DNA from 2 places in the Roseiconus lacunae genome. Region 1 is predicted to be linked to the other one. Evidence: riboswitches for the same ligand, from Rfam matches in the RefSeq annotation. Region 1 holds a riboswitch; the other holds the start of a gene.
The links. A riboswitch is a leader RNA that binds a small molecule or an ion and turns the genes downstream of it on or off. The one in region 1 is predicted to bind cobalamin.
Positions count from the first base shown of each region.

Region 1 (3,483 bases):
GGCGGCTGCTTCTGCTTCATAGTGCTCATAGCGTTCCTTGAACAGTTGCCCATAAATGTCATGTAAATCGGGCACCTCGTCAGGACTGAACAACGTCCAGTTTCCGCCATCGATCAGCCGCCGCATGAACAAATCCGGAATCCATGCGGCGGTGTGCATGTCATGGGTTCGTCGCCGATCGTCACCGGTGTTTTTGCGAAGGTCTAGGAACTCGATAAAATCTAAATGCCAAGGTTCCAGATACGCACAAACGGCTCCCTTGCGTTTGCCACCCTGATTGACGGCGACGGCGGCATCGTTGACGATTTTCAGGAACGGGATCACTCCTTGACTTTCGCCATTAGTGCCCTTGATTATTGATCCCGTCGCACGGATGTTGGTCCAGTCATTGCCCAGACCACCGGCCCATTTTGAAAGCCGTGCGTTGTCACCGATCGACTTGAAAATGTGATCCAAGTCGTCTTGCACGGTTGTTAAATAGCAACTACTTAACTGCGGATACGGCGTTCCCGAATTGAATAATGTCGGCGTCGCGCTGGTAAAACGCATCGAAGAGAGCAAATCATAGAACTCGATCGCGCGGTCGGTTTTCGACTCGCCAGGTTCGTTGATCGCCAGCCCCATCGCAACACGCATCCAAAAATATTGCGGCGTCTCAATTCGGCGACCTTCTAGATGCAACAAGTACCGATCGTAGATTGTTTGCAAGCCAAGGTAGCGGAATCCGCGGTCTCGCTGAGGCGTGAGGGCTTCGGCAATCCTAGCGAGATCAAAGCCGCGAAGATCATCCGACAAGCGTCCTCCGCGAATGCCTTCGATCACGTAATGCTCGAAGCGGTCGCGGTAAAACGACTCGAAATCAGTAGAGAATTGCGTTCGCCCCAACGCGTGTCGATAAATGATGCTTAGTTGCAGTTCCGCGGCCAATTGGTCATACGCCGGATCACGTTCGATCCGACTACGAGCAGACAAAACCGTTGCCCGCGTGACATCATCCGGCGTCATACCATCAAATGCACCACGCACCACTTCGCCGACGATTTCGTCGACGTTGACTTCGGGTCGCGATGCCGCATCACAGTTCTTGAGAAAACGCACGATGCGTTGCGTGTCGAACGGCACTCGCACCCCGGGTTCAAGTTCTACGAACAACCGTTGCTCTTGTCGCGGCGGAATACTCAAAGAATCCAGTCGACTGTCTTCTCCGCGAATCGCACGGATTCGAGCATGTTCGGTGCGGTAAAGGATGTAGCGACGGGCGACACGAAAGTGTTCCCGCCGCATCAAGCCGATTTCGACGACGTCTTGGATTTGCTCGACAGTGACCGGCTCCACCGCATCGCGATCGGTCGCGACCTCGGCGACTTGCCCCACAATCGAATCAATGTCTTCGCGAATCGCACTATCGAGAGGCTGCTGGTCGGCCAAATTTAGTTCGGCTCGAAAAGCTTTGTCGATTGCCTTCGCCACACACCCAGGCTCAAAATCAACCAGCCGCCCGTCTCGTTTACGCACCACCGCGTGGACGGTCTTTGCAGACTCTGCAGAAGCCCCCATCAGTCTTACTCCTTTCGACGCCCGCAGATAGGACCACGCGGACGCTGCGATCTCTGCAACGCTTCATCGATAGCGCAATACTAGCGACGCAGTATCGGCGCAACGATCGAATATCGGTATGAAGACGTGCAGCTTGACGAGTTGAAACACCCAAACGATACCTGCGGCGTTCCGCTCGAACTTGCAGTAAATCACACGCATACATCGCTTGCAACGATCGCCTCAATCCAGGAAGGCACTCAATCGTCTATCTCGTGGTAGGTCTTCTGACTCACCGCACGCACGCTTGCTGCCTTCTCATCGACAACTCGTCTCGCCGAGCGAGAACGTCGTTGTGGACAATGGCCTTCCTAGAGAAGAAGCGTCGATTGCACCCTTTTGGATGCGGCGGTTCACAGCGGCCGGACCGTCCCGGAATTGCCTTGGAGTAGCCCAAGACTCACCGGAGTTCCCTGTTCACGAGCACGGAAGATCACCGCACTCGTCACCACGAACGCCGGCAATCATACCGGTTTGGGTTTTGCTGTCAATGAAGTTTTCACGGTCTTCGGGATACGCCCCGGGCCGTCAATCCGCTGTGTCAGACAGACGGTTCGTGTTTCGTCTCAATATTTAAAAAGAGGATTTGCCGATCGGCGTTAGGCACGGTTTCCGAGCAATCACCGAGGCTGACTTCGGGCGACGGAAGACTCTCACTTGAATTTTCGATTGGAATAAAATCCTAGCGAAGGGAATCGATCTTGTTCCTTAAGAACCTCAGTTCGGGTTCTTGTTTGGCCAATGAAAAGGCTTTTTCGAACGCCGCGATGGCTTCGTCTTGTTGTCCAAGTCGTCGCAGCAGCTCTCCGCGCGCCGAATGGGCGAGGTAGTACTCTTGCAATTCACCGCGTTTAAGAATGGAGTCGATAATCTCTAGTCCGGCCAAACTACCGTCTCGCATCGCAATCGCGACGGCGCGATTCAGTTGAATGACTGGGGATGAGTCGGCCATCCGCAGAACATCGTACAACGCGACAATCTGCCCCCAATCGGTTTCACCCGCATGCGAGGCTGCGGCATGCGTGGCAGAAATCGCTGCTTGAATCGAATACACGCCGAATCTCCGTGTGCGCAACGCTCGCCGTACCAGCGATTGCCCTTCGCTGATCAAGGCTTGATTCCAACGCGTTCGATCCTGATCCTCTAACAAAATGATGTCGCCGTCGCGGTCTGTGCGAGCCTCCCGTCTTGATTCATGCAGCAACATCAACGCTAACAACCCGATCACTTCCGGATCGGGAAGCAATTCGGATAACAATCGAGCCAACCGTATCGCTTCGTCTGACAAATCCACTCGAGTCAACTCGGTCCCACTCGAAGCGGAGTAGCCTTCGTTGAACACGAGGTATATCACCGTCAGCACGGATTCCAATCGGGACGGTAAATCTTTTGACGACGGAATCACAAACGGAATACCGGCGTCACGAATCTTTGCTTTGCCCCGCACGATTCGCTGAGCCATCGTCGACGGTGTGACCAAAAAAGCGCGGGCGATCTCTTCGGTCGTCAGCCCACAGACTTCACGAAGCGTTAAGGGTACCTGAATCTTGGAATCGATCGCCGGGTGACAACAGGTAAAGATCAAACGCAATCGGTCATCTTCAATTTCATCGGCGTTTGTCGATTGATTTGCCGATTCGATTTCGGCAAGCCGACGAGCCAATTCAGGCTGCAAAGAGTCGCGTTTCGCGCGACGGCGCAGCTTGTCGATCGCCTTGAAATTTCCCGTGGAAATCAGCCAAGCGACGGGATGTTCCGGTACACCTTCGGAGGGCCACTGTTGCATCGCCGCCGTAAACGCCTCATGCATGGCCTCTTCGGCCAAGTGAAAATCCTTCAAACGCCGAACCAATGTGGCAAAGACCTTTCGAGAATCGTTGCGATAAA
Region 1 covers NZ_VSZO01000010.1:379,128-382,610, forward strand. The annotation lists gene FYC48_RS15255 (ribonucleoside-diphosphate reductase subunit alpha) at 1-1,557, opposite strand, end outside; cobalamin riboswitch at 1,797-2,064, opposite strand; gene FYC48_RS15260 (RNA polymerase sigma factor) at 2,279-3,483, opposite strand, start outside.

Region 2 (3,483 bases), on a different contig from region 1:
AGTCGCTTGTAGGCGGAGTGATAATTTAGAATACCAAGCCCGAGTTGCTTTTCATTGTTCAAGCACTGGACTCGCCGCGCCGCTTCGCGAACAGACTGCACTGCCGGAAGTAACATCGCAATCAACATCCCGATGATCGCAATCACGACCAATAATTCGACCAAAGTGAATCCTGGCCGAGTGTTTGAGGCCATTGCGTTGCCGCTGCTTAGGCGAGCCCGTGCGTTGCTGACGATACGAGCCTTCGTGTTAGAGTCGGCGGCGGACCAAAGACCGATCTCGTCTCGAGATCGGCCGCATCCGATGCAAAACGACGATGCATTCAGTCGGCATATCCCATTGCAGGGCGATGTGACTGGTCTGTCGTTCGCGTGTTCGCGATAGGGCTCCGGACCGACGTGTTCACTCACGAAGTCATCCTCATGCGCGGTTTCGACGTCGACGGCGAAGCATCATTCCGAACGATAGTCCGCCGAGGGCTGCCAGCGCCGACGGTTCGGGAACCGCACTGACATTAATGACGCCCACCGCACCGGTTGGCAGGCCGACGTAGTCAAAGCCACCGGAATCAAACGTGACCCAGTTGTCTATGATCGCGTTGCCCTGCGAATCGCGAGAGATACCCGCAATGCTGTTTCCGCTTTCATCGACCAACTCGCCACTGCCGACGACATCGACCAGGCGGACATAATTGATGTTGTTTAGATCAAGAACACCGCTAAGCACCAAGGCGTCAGTGCTTAGTTCATCCAAATCAAATGGCGTGCCCCAGTTGTTGGCATGTTTGCCGGCAAGGTTGTAGACGTTGGACATGTCAAAGCCCTGGAACGTCCCGGCGCCCGCGGTGGGGGCCGTGTTCAGTGAGATCGACGGGAAACGCAGGAAGTCACTGCCATTGCTAGAAACTTCGACGAACGCGAGCTCGGCGAACAGCGAGGTGTTTCCACCTAAACCAAATCCGTTCTCGAACACGGCAAAGTCCGCGCCGTCACCGTTCGCGATCGCCTTGTCAAAGCCAAGCGTGATCGTGCCCGGCATATCGATCCCGATGAATCCGTAGGTGTCCGAGTTGTCAAAGACGTTGCCGGCGTAAGGGTCCGTCACGGACCCGGCATGGAAGCTGCTCGGTTCGCTACCGACGTCCGGTTGGTAACGTTTGTCAAAGCCGGTAAGACCATCCGGGCGAGCGATCGGGCTGTACAGATCACCGAGGGAAGCAAAACCGGTTGTCGGAGAAACCAGCCGATCACCAACGCCGGGGGCTGGTGAGTAGTCGACCACACGAGACTCAAAAACGGACAGCTCGCTTCTCGCGATCGGGTTGTCGATCGCTCCGTCGGTCACCCCGGAAATTCCTGAGTAAGGGCCGTTCTGTTGCGCGATCGCAGTTGCGGCATTCAAGCAAGTCAATGCGACAATGATTAAGGTGAGGTGCTTTTTCACGATGGATGATTCTGGCAGGCGCGACCGGAAAGTTCTCAGGGTTGGCCATCTGTATCGTCGCTACGTGCGGACTGGTCAGACGGGCAGTCACGGCGTTGGATTCCCATCGTTGGGAGGAACACCGATGCGGGGCAAAGCCGGGAAGACGCTTTCGGATACGCGGTTGCGGGTAACATGCGTCAGCAATGACGGTGCCTTCGATAGGGCACGTGTCTGCTGCAACGACCGCCCCATTCCAGGAGGGCACTGAGCCGTCTTGCCTTAGGTAGGTCTTCTGACTCACCGCCTTTTCCGGTCGCTCGTTGCCTTCTCATTGAGGATCAGCGGAAAATCGCAGACCATCAACAATGGCATCAAGAATTGAGCGACGGATGCGATCCGATTGAGATCGCGGGCGGCACACAGCGGCCGGACCGTCCCGGAATTGCACCGGAGTTCCCTGTTCACCAAGTCACAGCGCATCGCGAATCTTGGTCACCAAAGGCAGCCAGATACTACCGCCGGCAGTGGGCCTGTCAAGCATGTCGTTTCTCGCGTTTTTTCTTGGCACGCCGGTTGCACCTCCCTAACAATGGCGGGTGACGTTCGGTTGCGTCCGGGATTGGCTCATTTGTCTGGCCAGAATTTCGAAGTTTCTGGCTGATCAACACAGCGACTGGCTGGGAAGAGCCAGACGCAAATCGGTGCTCAGCAATGAATCAGACGATCGCCCGCGATCGAAACGAACGAACGCTTCAACAGAGGTGCTAAGAGTGCGCATTCCCGACAGAAACGATGATGGACCCCGCCGGCACGATATCTTCTGCATCGCAGCGTCGATGGGCGGGATTGAAGCGATCTCCGAGCTTTTGCGTCAGATTCCCGCCGAGTTTCCGGGGGCGATTTTCGTCACCCAGCACACCTCTTCGACCAGTCGCCGTATTTACCTTGCCGAAATCTTCGGTCGCCATGCCAACTTGCCCTGCCATCTTGCGAGCGACGGTGAACCATTTCGCAAAGGAAGCGTGTACGTCGCGGTCCCCGACCATCACTTGTTGATTGAACGAGATTGTATTCGGACCGCGATCGGCCCCAAGGAGAATTATGCCCGTCCCGCTGCCGATCCAATGTTTCGTTCGGCCGCCGTTCATCATGGAGGAGCTGCGGTCGGAGTTGTGCTCACCGGAATGTTGGATGACGGATCGGCCGGGTTAGAGGCGATCAAGCAATGTGGTGGCAAGGCGCTCGCCCAGCATCCCGAAACGGCCATCGCACCTGACATGCCAAGCAATGCGATCCGCTACTGCGATGTCGATGGCGTGTTGCCGCTTGACGGGATCGCAACGGCGATGTCTTTGCTTGCCGAATCCTCCGCCGGAGATTCAGTCCCGCCTAGCCAAACGTTGCTCACCGAACTGGCCTTTGCTCAATCAGTCGAAAGCAATATTCCTGCCGAGCAACGCATCGGTCAACTCTCGCCCTATATGTGTCCCGATTGCAGTGGCCAGATGTGGCAGGTAGATCAAACCTCGTTGCGCCGTTTTCGATGTCACGTCGGACATGCTCACACGATTAAGTCACTTGTTGAGTATCACAGCGACGCCGCCGAGCGGATGGGATGGTCGATGTTACGAACCTTACGAGAGAAAGAACGAATGATTCGTCAGCTTGCCGATGAAGAAGATCAGAAGGGAAACACTGACGTTGCCGCGATTTATCGCCAGCAGGCCGAAGCTGTCGGGCAGCAAGCAGCGTTGATTTCCAACGCGATTAAGCTCGCACCCGAGAGCAACGTTCCTCAAGGCAGCACAAGGAGTAGTGGGATCGAAAACGGGCTCGCTGCCCTGCAGAGCAATCTCGCCAGCGAATAAACACGCTTATGTTGTCCAATGGCGTTCGCCACAAATGTTTCGGACCGAGCGCAAACTCTCTCTGCCGCCGGTCAGACTGAACTGAATCGCGTCTTCACGCGACTCATTGTTGCTAGGCGATGACCTATAGTTCTGCTTCAATGGCGCTGACCAATTCCTTCGCGTCTGGCTTGGTCGGTGGTGCGAAACG
Region 2 covers NZ_VSZO01000067.1:50,983-54,465, forward strand. The annotation lists gene FYC48_RS25490 (DUF1559 domain-containing protein) at 1-194, opposite strand, end outside; partial or broken gene FYC48_RS28880 (DUF1289 domain-containing protein) at 225-410, opposite strand; gene FYC48_RS28555 (PEP-CTERM sorting domain-containing protein) at 421-1,443, opposite strand; cobalamin riboswitch at 1,691-1,940, opposite strand; gene FYC48_RS25500 (chemotaxis protein CheB) at 2,196-3,293, shown strand; gene FYC48_RS25505 (glutathione peroxidase) at 3,418-3,483, opposite strand, start outside.
Region 2: linked by a shared signal. The riboswitch ahead of FYC48_RS28555 (PEP-CTERM sorting domain-containing protein) and the one ahead of FYC48_RS15255 (ribonucleoside-diphosphate reductase subunit alpha) in region 1 are both predicted to bind cobalamin.